DNA from 3 places in the Photorhabdus antumapuensis genome. Region 2 is predicted to be linked to each of the others. Evidence: predicted binding sites of a transcription regulator. Region 2 holds the regulator's gene; each other region holds the start of a gene.
What was found. Region 2 encodes LexA, which represses DNA repair genes until DNA is damaged. Its sites were predicted from a motif close to TNCTGTATGTACATACAGNA; they were not measured.
Positions count from the first base shown of each region.

Region 1: KZ793_RS06650 (DNA translocase FtsK 4TM domain-containing protein) is a predicted target of LexA. The motif match lies at 2,063-2,082, and genes of this name have one in related genera.
Region 3: dinB (DNA polymerase IV) is a predicted target of LexA. The motif match lies at 1,752-1,771, and genes of this name have one in related genera.

Region 1 covers NZ_JAHZMK010000015.1:139,898-144,155, reverse strand. The annotation lists gene KZ793_RS06650 (DNA translocase FtsK 4TM domain-containing protein) at 1-2,001, opposite strand, end outside; gene lrp (leucine-responsive transcriptional regulator Lrp) at 2,132-2,626, opposite strand; gene trxB (thioredoxin-disulfide reductase) at 3,125-4,084, shown strand; gene cydD (heme ABC transporter permease/ATP-binding protein CydD) at 4,218-4,258, shown strand, end outside.
Region 2 covers NZ_JAHZMK010000009.1:73,311-77,568, reverse strand. The annotation lists gene plsB (glycerol-3-phosphate 1-O-acyltransferase PlsB) at 1-789, opposite strand, end outside; gene KZ793_RS01995 (diacylglycerol kinase) at 919-1,290, shown strand; gene lexA (transcriptional repressor LexA) at 1,410-2,015, shown strand; gene zur (zinc uptake transcriptional repressor Zur) at 2,175-2,687, opposite strand; gene KZ793_RS01980 (DUF1266 domain-containing protein) at 3,032-4,174, shown strand.
Region 3 covers NZ_JAHZMK010000064.1:2,477-6,734, reverse strand. The annotation lists gene pepD (beta-Ala-His dipeptidase) at 1-637, shown strand, start outside; gene dinB (DNA polymerase IV) at 674-1,729, opposite strand; gene KZ793_RS20860 (TonB-dependent hemoglobin/transferrin/lactoferrin family receptor) at 1,970-4,258, shown strand, end outside.

The DNA of each region.
Region 1 (4,258 bases), on a different contig from region 2:
ACGAGACGTTTGCTCAAGGGCAAACATATCAACGGGTTCCTCTTCTGCTAAAGGACTGGTTAGCAGATCAAGCGAAGGCATTGGTGTCGTTGGTTTTGGCAACGGTTGATCATTACGAATCAAAAACGGATGGAATAAGCTATCTTGCTGCGGTTGCTGCGGTTGCTGCGGTTGCTGCGGTTGCTGCGGTTGCTGCGGTTGCTGCGGTTGCTGCGGTTGCTGCGGTTGCTGCGGTTGCTGCGGTTGCTGCGGTTGCTGCACAACATTGTGTACAGGGGCTGGCGCAAAAGCAATTTCTATGGGCCGTTCTGATTGATTTTCCGGCGCTGATTGAACAGAAGGCATAAACAGCGGCTCTGCCGGCTCTTTTTCAACTAAATCTTCAACCGGTGAGAAGTTATTTAAAATCGATAAGCCTTCCAGAGCAGAGAACTCTTTTTTCTCCTGGTGACCTTGCTCCTGATAACGCTTATGTTGCGGCTGCTCAACTGTCTGTTTAACAGTCTCTGTCGCTGTTTGAGCCCGTTCTTCCACCGAAGGCCGATTTTCCGGCTCAAATGGATTCTGTCTTATCTGAGGCTGGATTGGGGCCTGTTCTTCTGTATCCGTGGTAATACGATAACGCTCGCGCTGTTGTTCAAGAAACTGCTGACTCAGCAAAGCTTCTTGCTGTTTATCAGACTCAATATCACCATCCGATCCATCTACTTGCTGTTTGACCTCCTCTTCACGCTGTTGTTCTGCAAGACGTTGTGAGGGAACTTTGATGCCATACAATTCACGACGGGTTGGAATACGGACAGGATTAGGACGAGGCAGTTCTGGCCCGATTCCTTGTTTAACCTGAGAATTACCCGTTATAACCGTTGCAGCGGTTGCTGCTATAACATTTTTTTGCTCTGTATTTTTTGGCTCTGTTTCAGACATAAAAGTGAAAGTTTCACTACTGTTCTGGCTATTTTCGACGGGTTCAAATGTTGGCGTCGCTTGACGATTAAATTCAGATATAGGTTCAAAATGGTACTCAGCAGGAATTTCAAACGTATAACGAACAGGTTCGTCGTTATTATTCTTTTCACTCTCTTCCATTAATGATTGAGACCGTGCAATATCATCAGATGTATTGACCAGAATTTCAGGTTCAGCATCAATATCAGCCATATTAATGGTAGGATTATCCGTTGGCTGTGCTTGTTCGATTTCTGTTTTCACTGATTCTGGTTCATCCAGTTCAGCTTTTGCTAACTCTGCGGCAGAAGGTGCTGTAAAGAGTACATCATCATGATCGATATCGGCCGCTGTGAATTCAGGTTCTGTTTTATCATCGGCGGGATCTTCCCGCTCAACAGTCGTTTCACCGTATGGCGTATATTCCTGTTCATTACGACTACGGTTGGTAATAAATCCTATTGCTCCCAGAATTACTGCTCCCGTTTTTTCAGCAATGGTTAACCATGACCAGCCAGTAAATAGCGTCAACCCAATTGCCCAAATACACAGCAAGACCAAAGTTGCGCCTAATTCATTAAACCAAGGCAACATCGCATTACTAAACAGACTGCCAATAATACCGCCGGAAGCAAAGTAATGGAGATCGTCAACATTCAGTGCCGCTAATCCACATGAGGTCAGAACGATTGCTAATGCACCAATAACGCGCAAAGCCAGCGCAAAGAAATCGACATATTCTCTGTCATCATGTTGCTTAAAAGCAGTCCAACAACCCAATATCATCACCGGAGGGATGGCATAAGCTAGAATACCGAATGCAGAAAACAGCGTATCGGCCAGCCATGCGCCAACACCACCACCCAAATTATGCACTGGCTCATGCCATGCAGTCTGAGACCAACTGGGATCAGAAGGGTTAAAACTGACAAGTGCGACCATTAAATAAGCCGCTAGGATGACAATGACAAGCAACACAGCTTCTAACAGCCTGCGCCCACTATTCAGTCTCTTTAACTTAATATTTTTATCTTCTGTATATTCCTGGCTCAAGAAAGGCTCTCCAGGTTTCCTGTTGATTTAACGGAACAACGCCGAGATAGCTCAGCGTTGAAACTGTATGCATAAACAGGAGTGTACCTAAGTTTTTCCAGTTTTGCACCTGTACATTTTTGGTAAGATTTTAGCGAGTCTTAATGACCAGACGATTGCTTTGCTTAACTTCTTCCATCACAACATATGTGCGGGTGTCATTAACACCTGGCAAACGCAACAAAGTTTCGCCTAGCAACTTACGATAAGCTGACATGTCTGGTACGCGGGTTTTCAATAGATAGTCGAAATCACCGGAAACTAAGTGGCACTCCTGAATCTCTTCCAACTTTTGTACAGCAGCGTTGAATTGTTCAAAAACATCTGGGGCGCCACGGTTTAAGGTAATTTCAACAAATACCAGCAAAGATGCATCCAAATAGTGAGGATTCAGCAATGCTGTGTACCCAGTAATAAATCCTTGGCGTTCCAGACGACGAACACGCTCCAAGCACGGGGTTGGAGACAAACCTACCCGTTTAGACAGTTCTACGTTAGAAATTCGCCCATCTTTCTGTAGCTCATTTAGGATATTACGATCTATGCGATCAAGATCTTTTCCCGGACGTTTTTTATTATCTATCATCTTGTTGATCTCTCTTTATTTTCCTACACCCATAACATTTTCCCCTATCTCTCTGAGTTTGAGTTGGAAAAGATGTCTTAAAGTTAAAGCCTCGCTCTATCAGCGTAAAGCAACTCACAGGCCATTTTCTAATGCTACACTAGAGGGAATTATCCGCATGTCGATTTTTATAGAAACGAATTTAGCGAGGTGGATAATTATCTCTTACAGTGATGTTTTCGCAAATGCACAGCCGATTGTCAAAGTAAATGAGCAAAAATCAGAACAACCTGTGGAACAAATTTTCAGTTAATCGTTTCGATAGTCTACCATTAGTTGAAAACGAGCAAATGAAATCCAAACAGCACTAAAAGAACACTTTTCTCAGGTTAAAGTCATTATTAGTTAATATCTATCGGTAAAATCGTTAGTAACATGAGTCTTTTAGCTTTTTTTACCCTCCTATTTCTCCTACAATCGCTCGATATTCGATTAGGTGATAAATGGAATGAGGTATTTATGAGCACCGCCAAACACCACAAACTCATTATTCTTGGCTCCGGTCCAGCAGGCTATACTGCCGCGGTTTACGCTGCCCGAGCAAATTTAAATCCGGTTCTTATTACCGGGGTTGAAAGAGGCGGTCAGTTGACTACAACCACCGAGGTCGAAAACTGGCCTGGCGATCCGGAAGGTCTGACCGGCCCTGGGTTAATGGAACGCATGCACCAACATGCTGAAAAATTCCAAACCGAAATCATTTCTGACCATATTCAAAAAGTCGATCTGCAAAACCGGCCTTTACGCCTTTATGGTGATGAACAAGAATATACCTGTGACGCACTGATTATCGCAACAGGTGCTTCTGCTCGTTATTTAGGTTTACCTTCTGAAGAGGCATTCAAAGGTCGTGGTATTTCAGCCTGTGCAACCTGTGATGGTTTCTTTTATCGTAACCAGAAAGTCGCCGTTGTCGGCGGCGGTAATACCGCCGTAGAAGAAGCCTTATATCTGGCAAATATTGCAGCGGAAGTTCACCTAATTCATCGCCGTGATACTTTCCGTTCAGAGAAGATCTTGATCGGTCGCCTGATGGATAAAGTCAAAAATGGCAATATCATCCTGCACACCGATCGTATTCTGGATGAAGTACTCGGTGATGATATGGGCGTTACCGGTGTTCGCCTACGCGATACCAAAAGTGGCACTACAGAAGAATTAGCTGTTACCGGCACCTTTATTGCCATCGGCCATACTCCCAATACCGCTATTTTTGCAGGTCAATTAGAACTGGATAATGGTTACATTAAAGTTCAATCCGGTCTACAGGGTAACGCCACTCAGACATCCATTCCCGGTGTATTCGCCGCCGGTGACGTCATGGACCATACCTATCGCCAAGCAATTACGTCCGCCGGTACAGGTTGTATGGCAGCCCTTGACGCAGAACGTTTCCTGGATGGGCTAGCCGCTAAATAAATTCTTTTTCTTTCAAGGCGCTATTTCGGTAGCGCCTTTTAACATGTAACATATCAGCAGGATGCTGACACATAGGATATGCCAGCCTTTTGGTACACCATTACCCTGACCTGTTAAATTAGAATTTTTCCTTATGGACAAAACAAGACAGTATGAATTGGTTCGCTGGCTGAA
Region 2 (4,258 bases):
TACCGTTTCATAAGAGAAATTCGCAGCAATCTCTTCCATCATGTTAATGGCATTCTGTCGGGCTTTCTCATGTGAGATTTTCTTGGTACGGGCCTCATCAGAGACTGCTTTTTCTATTGCTTTTGAAGCCAGCAATTTGTTAAACAGTTCTTGCCGAACTGGCAGGCGTGGGCCAACGGCTGCCAGGCGTTGACGTGAATAGTGCATTCGTGCCACACGAGCCAGCTTATGGGCAATAGTCTTGTCAGTGCCATGCTCAGTTGCCATATAGCGTAGAGATACTGTGTTTGAAAAACGTACAAAACTATCTCGGCCTAGCCAGAGAATGGCAAAGAACTTTTGGATACCATTGAGTAGCTGCAAGTGTGGGGTGCTCTGCCCTTCACGTCCGGGGGAACGGCCGAACATGACAGAAACTGGCAGCATTTGAATATCCAAATTTGGATTATTGCGATGCAGATCTAGATAAGCATGGAAAATTTTTACGGATTCCTGCTTTGGTGCACAATAGCGGAATACACGTGGGCCATTATCGATAAATACATAGCTGGGAAGTTCAGTGTCACCGATCTCCAGTGAATTTAATGGGTCCGGCAGATCCTGCTCAAGACATTGCTGACGTAATGCCAGTAAGTCTGCTTTAGAGTGATACGGCAGCACGTACAGAATCGGGCGTGTCGTATCGAGCCGCAATTCAGTAATAGGATCTGTGGGGATAAGTTTGCTCTTTACCAGTATTTTTAGTGGTAAATTCAATAATTTATAATATATTTTACGCCAACTTGACATAAATATCTTAAAGCCTCTTGTTAGCAACACGTTGCCAGCATATCAGAAACGGGGGTTGAGATCTGTTGTGTTAAGGCAATAATAAGAGTGGAAAGTGTCAAATAACCTCATATTTGGTGTGAATAATTTATGGCGAATCAATCCAAGGGCTTGGCCCGTATCATTAAAGCAATCGTATATTCGGTGAAGGGCATTAGGGCGACATGGCAAAATGAAGCGGCTTTCCGTCAGGAAATAATTTTAGCGATATTGGCTATGATGGTTGCATTTTATCTGGATATCGGCGCCATTGAGCGCATTTTACTGATTGGTTCAGTGATGCTGGTGTTGATTATGGAAATCCTGAACAGTGCTATTGAAGCAGTTGTTGACCGTATTGGCAGTGAGTTCCATGAATTGTCCGGTCGCGCGAAAGATATGGGATCGGCGGCTGTCTTTCTAACGATGATATTGTCATTAATTGTCTGGGGGACCATCCTTTGGCGCTATTTTATGGCCTGATTTGGTTTAATAGTTAGGTATTATATTATAATTGGCTGATTTTCTACCTTGGTAGGTTCCCAATCGTTATTTAGCTGTATATACTCACATATTGACTGTATAAACAAACAGGGGACGAAATGAAAGCACTTACCGCCAGGCAGCAGCAAGTTTATGACTTGGTGCGTGACCATATTTCGCAAACAGGTATGCCGCCAACGCGTGCTGAAATTGCAGCACGTCTTGGTTTTCGTTCACCTAACGCGGCTGAAGAGCATTTAAAAGCATTGGCTCGTAAAGGGGTGATAGAGATTGTTGCAGGGGCATCTAGGGGTATCCGTTTGCTGTTGGAAGAATCTGGTTTACCGTTAATTGGCCGTGTAGCCGCAGGTGAACCACTGTTGGCACAGGAGCATATTGAAAGTCATTATCAGGTTGATCCCGCACTGTTTAAGCCAAGTGCGGATTTCCTGTTGCGGGTCAGCGGAATGTCTATGAAAGATGTTGGGATTATGGATGGTGATCTGCTGGCTGTGCATAAAACACAAGATGTTCGCAATGGGCAGATTATTGTTGCCCGCATTGAAGATGAAGTGACGGTAAAACGTTTTAAACAGACTGGCAATAGAGTTGAATTGCTGGCAGAAAACCCCGAATTTAAGCCAATTGTGGTGGATTTGAGTGAACAGGGCCTGACAATTGAAGGATTGGCGGTTGGGGTGATTCGTAACGGCAACTGGTCCTGATAGTAAAATATCAAATTGTTGTTTTTGAGATTGTTAAAGAATTGCAATATTCCGGCAGAATCATGTTGTTGAATTTATCGTTGTGATTATCTTAAACGTGATTCTGCGGTTGTTTATTCCAGTCTGACTCTGTACCAAAAGTAAGTATCTACTTACTATCTATTTCTTTTTACTTCCTTCAATTCTGTGGTCATGCTGGCATTCATCTCGTTTAGTACAGGATTCGATCTCTTCACAAGGTGAACATAAGCCATGCGCTTCGATGACGGTATGACGTAAACTGAACCCGGCTGTTTTTGCTAACTGTTGGATGGCGGATTCAACGGTTCCACCATCTCGCTCTGTAACAGAACCACAACGGTCACAAATAAACATTGCTGAGGTGTGGCTTGGCTGTTCAATATGGTGACATAGGACATAACTGTTGGTGGATTCTATTTTATGAATAAAACCCTGTTCCAGCAGAAATTCCAGCGCCCGGTATACGGTAGGCGGTTTAGCCTGTGGTTCTGCTTCTCGTAGCAAATCCAGTAAATCATAAGCACTAATTGCCCCGGGTTGCTCTGAAATTAGACGCAGAGCCTCAAGCCGCTGCGGAGTAAAGCGGACTCCACGAGCCTGGCAAATAACTTCGGCCTGTTCCAGTAACTTTTTTTGGTTAATCAATTTCATTGCGCTCCTTACAACCAGTACGATGATAATATTGTGATGTTATACCCTTCATCTTTCAAGCTGCTGTTTTGTTGGCTGCTTTCACTCACCCCAGTCACATAGTTATCTATGCTCCTGGGGATTCGTTCACTTGCCGCCGCACTGCAACTCGAAATCTATTAGGTATATCATGTTTCTTCAATAGAAAATATTATCCAGCAAAGTTCCTTGCGATTGTCCCCTGATGGAGTTAATTTGGCTAAATTGGTACTCAGTAGCAAAAATAATGTTTCCTTGAAGTTTATGATAATACAGACAAGAATTATCGTATATGACAGATAATTTTCGGAAAGGAAGCATTTGTGATGAAAGAGCTTTTACAAAATCAGCCTCATTATAGACAGTTCCCTGTTAAAGGCTATCAGGTAATGAAGCATATTATCTATGAAAAAAGAAAGTTACCTTTTCTAAGTGCATTATATGCGTTGATTAATATTTTATTTGTAATTGCGGTATGTATGGGTATTGTATTATCTGTAGCAATTGTTTTATTTATAATAGGTAATGTATCTGTCCCTGATACCGACTATTTACTTCTGGCACAAGTAGGAGGTGTAGCATTATTTGGAGTAATGTTACTCTCGGTTATTATTTATCGCATTGTTAAGCGTCCTGAATGGGAACAACGGCGTTATTATCAACAAGCAGGTTTGTCTCTTTTACCAGAAGAGAAGCGTCAAGTATTACGGTTAAATATTGTTAGTGACTATTGGCTAGGTTTTTGGAGTGAAACGCTAGAGCACTATCCTCTACAGTCACGGGTTGCCCATGATAGCTATCGTTACTGTCTGCTTCCATTATCTCCGACCCAGGAACATCAATCCCAATTATACAGCGACTGGGGAATTATTGATGAAGAAGGGTATATGAAGATGCTAACGGGTTTATGGGAGGGGGTACATTCAAAACATTTTGCTGTTGATGTCGCTCTTAGTGATGGGAAAATGTTTAAAGTACTTGCCAAATTAGTTGAAGTAACACCTGACTATATTCATAAATGTTCCAAATCTATTAATGGACGTCCACCTGCATTAGTGTGGGGATTTGATTTGTGGCTTGCAATCGTTTTAAGTCGTAACTGTTTTTGTGCCGGTTATATCAGTGAAGAAGTCGCATGGAAAAATATGCTGAAAACGGCTGATTATATTTATGAAATCTTCGGTGGTTTTGATGAGTTTTATACTAACTTTCGGCTAGGCAATGCTTACTGGAGTAATGATTTTGACCGGGCTAAAGGGCGGCTGGAGCAATTTAATTATTATAAGTCACATTGTGACTGGCCAATTGCTAGTTTGCCGTGGCCTGAACCAAAAGGCGTTATTATGGAAAGGCAGATGATGACGGGTTTTTCTGCATTAGTGGAAGATGTTTTACGCGGCAACATGGAAGAACAACAAAGTTATGAATTTGATATTACCGAGCTGTCAGCGTCTCGTATACTCCATTAATATTTACATGAAATGTTTCCCCTTGAAGAACATTTCAAGGGGAAGTAAGTCATTAATAATAGGAAATAATGGTGCAAAGTGAGA
Region 3 (4,258 bases), on a different contig from region 2:
GCTTATCCAACTGAAAGATAACTACTTAGGTATACTGAAAAATGAATATGCCATCGTTGAGAAAAACCTGACTGTATTATTGGAAGAGGCCGAAACCGATATTCAGGCATTAACCGATGATTGCCAAAACCGTTTTATCTCATTGCTAAACAGTACCCCCAATGGTGTTATTCGTATGAGTGATGTCATCAAAGGTGTAGTAGAAACCTCGCTAAACGTGGGCGTTGTAGCAATGGAACAAGATAAGGTAAATATTATTTGCTTAATCCGTTCGCTTATCGACAGCGGCAAGTCCTATGTCATAGGTATGCTCTCTTCGCTAGCTAAACTGTCAAATGCTGAGATTTCCGCTAAAGGCGATTATCCCGGCTGGCAGCCAGATGCAAATTCTCCAGTGATGCATTTAGTACAGGAAACTTATCAACAACTGTTCGATAAAACACCCAACATTATGGTGATCCATGCAGGATTGGAATGTGGCCTGTTTAAGAAACCTTATCCTGATATGGATATGGTATCTATCGGACCAACTATTACAGGCGCTCACTCTCCTGACGAACAAGTGCATATCAAGAGTGTCGGGCAATACTGGCAACTGCTGACTGCAATTCTGAAAGCTATTCCTGAAAAGGCTTAATCAGCTCTCCCCTGCCTCAATGTGATGGCAGGGGAATTACCATTCAAGCAAAAGTTGCCGCTCAATTTCTGGGTCCTGCAAAGTCACGTGCAAACCCACTAAACGAACGCCACGCCCTTCCCGGCGAGATGTCCATGTTTTCTGGGCCAGTTGGAGTAAATCCTGTTTATCCAATAGTGGATGAACATGTTCCTGAGTTGTCAGTTGAAAATCATCAAATTTCAGTTTAACCCCCTGACGGGCAATCCGCAGATCAGGTTTAACATTACTCAATCGTTTTTCTAATTCCAGATATAAACTTTCTATAAGTTCAGTGCACTGTTCCCATTGATGAATATCCTTCGCAAGTGTCCGCTCCACACCGATTGATTTTCGCAGACGATCTGGATTCACCAATCGTTCATCAATACCGTGACAACGATCCCAAAGTACCTGACCAAATTTCCCCAACTGTTTCACCAAAACAATGACGTCATATTTTCGTACATCAGCACAGGTTTCCAGCCCCATATTAGCCAGCCGTTGCACCATGACTTTGCCAACACCCGGAATTTTTCGTAAAGGTAAAACCTTAACAAAATCAGCCACTCTATCAGGAGAAATTATATACTGCCCATTCGGTTTATTAATATCAGAAGCGATTTTTGCCAAAAATTTCACCGGTGCAATACCGGCTGATGCCGTCAATTGTAATTCATCAAAAATGGATTTACGGATTTCCTGTGCGATAAGTGTGGCAGATCCATAACAATGATGGCTATCAGTGACATCCAGATAAGCTTCATCCAATGACAGAGGCTCTATCCACTCGGTATAACGAGAAAATATCTGACGAATATGCAGGGAAACCTCCCTATAAAGCGCCATACGCCCCGGAAGAACTTTAAGCTGAGGGCAAAGTTTCAGCGCCATTGCAGTAGACATTGCACTACGTACCCCAAAACGACGGGCAGGATAATTAGCTGTACTAATAACACCCCGCTGGTCTGCGCTGCCACCTACAGCAATGGGAATATGACGAAGTGACGGATCATCACGCATTTCAATAGCTGCGTAGAAACAATCCATATCAATATGAATAATCTTTCGCATTCTGCTTTGGCCCATTATCAATTACTGTATAAATATACATAAAAATAGACTCAAGAGCAATCTAGTAACAACATCAGAGCTACTGTTAAAAGACACTTCTAGCTCAGATTTGAAAATATCTTGAGCAACAAAATAATTAATACCGTTATTAACTTTTTACTGCCCGATTCCTTGCGTTAAGTGACCTATCCTGTAAGTACAACTTTTTTATTTAATGAGATTCCAAGGATGCTTATAACAATGAAAAATAGCGGGAAACCACAAAAAACCTCAGCTACAGCAACGACAAAGCCAATTAATCGCACTCTTCATTATGCTTTATCAAGCATAATTATGCTGAGTACTAGCCTGCCAGGTTATCTGGCTGCACAGGAAAATGGAGAGCAAAAATCAAAAGAAAAACCGGAAAAATCAGAGAAAGTGATCACACTTTCTACACTTTCTGTTATTGGCGGATTGAATAATAGCGTCAGTGCGGGAAGCTCAGTATTGAAAAAAGAGGATATTGAACGTACCCAGGCAGATAATATTGCCGAGCTGCTCGATCAACTTCCCGGCGTTTCTATGTCAGGATCGCCTCGTCCTGGCGGCCAAACCCTGAATATCTGGGGAATGGGTGATACCGAAGACGTTAAAGTCACCCTGGATGATGCACCGAAAGGCTTCGAAAAATATCGCCAAGGCTCTATCTTTATTGAACCCGAATTAATCAAACGAGTCGATGTCGATAAAGGCCCACATAATCTACTTGATGGTAATGGCGGATTTGGCGGAACAGTTAAAGTTGTCACCAAAGATGCCGGTGATTTGTTACGGCCGGGAGAAGATTTTGGCGGATTGCTGAAATACAGTTATCACACCAATGATCGCCAAAATATTTACAGCAGCGCAATTTATGGTCGGACAATAGAAGGCTTCGCTGACGGCTTGTTATATATGAGCAAACGAGATGGCGGCAATATTAAGCGACCAGATGGTACCCGTTTTGCGTTCTCTAAAAGTGATCAAGCATCCTACTTACTGAAAACTAACTTTTACCTGAACGATGCTAATACATTGACACTTTCCGCTATGCGTTCTGATTCTGATGGTTGGCAGCCGTGGGCAGCAAAACGCGATAAAATAAATATACCTTCCGAATACGATATTAACAAATATGGTTGGGATGAAGCTTGGCGTCGTAAGCTGGTTTATCGTGATCAAACAGATCAAAACTACACTGCTAAATGGAACCTTGCACCGGAAGATAATCCATTACTTAATCTGACAGCAACTTATGCTTATTCCAAAACAGAGCAACATGACAAACGCCCAAAGGATTTAACAAATTCATATTTTGCTTCTCTGGGAAATGAAAGCTGGATTAACTATGTAGATAATCTGGCGGATATACACAATGAGAGTGTCTTTACCACTGGAGCAATAGAACACTCATTACTCGTTGGAACTCGTTGGCACCAAAACCAACGCAACACCCTTATGAACGACAAAACCAAAAATAAGGAACCTGATTATAATTATGGTTATTTCCAACCAAACTATATGCCATCAGGAGAACAAACAACCCACAGTTTTTATTTACAAGACGCAATGACTATTGGCAGCGTAACCGTAACACCGGGTATTCGTTATGACCATATCAAAAATACCGGTAAGAAAAATATTGCATCTATTTATAATAATCAATCTCCAGAAGTAGGCCACGATTACAGCAGTGTTACCTATACTGGCTGGTCTCCTCATTTAGGCGTCATATGGAAAGCAACACAAAATCTGTCACTATTTTCTGATTTCAGCCGTACATGGCGTGCTCCAGTGGTAGATGAACAATATGAATTACAACGAGCAGGTACAACCATTTCTGCCACCAGCCGTAATCTGGATGTAGAAAGAATAACCGGCTTAAGATTCGGTGCAATTCTGGATTTCAACAACTTGTTGACCGATCAGGATAATTTACAAATCCGAACAACGCTATTCCGTAACCGAGGAAAGAATGAAATATTTGTTCGTCATGGCAGTGTACTGTGCGAAGCACAAGCTAATGGCGCTCCTATATCAGCTTGTAAGAAACCGATATCCGTTTATGGTAATTTTCCTGGATATACCATCCAAGGGCTAGAAATCGAAACCTTCTATAATAGTAACTACTTATTTGGCAAACTCTCTTTCTCAACAATGCGTGGGCAAAGAGACGCATCTCCAGTTAATCCCTGGTGGGGAAGTAAAACTTGGATTGCTGAAGTTCCACCAACTTCCGCTCACGCCATGTTAGGTGTAAAAATCCCTCAATGGCAAATGGCGATGGGATGGACTGGTGATTTTATCCGTAAACAAGACCGCTCACCCACAGATAGCGATCCAAGAGCAGGTTACTGGGCATTACCAAAAAGCAAAGGTTATGCACTACATGGCTTATTCGCCAGTTGGCAACCTAATTTCTGGCAAGGTCTTGAAGCACGTGTCACAGTAAATAACCTGTTTAATCGTGATTATCGCCCATACCTCGGTGAATCGGTTTCCGGGATT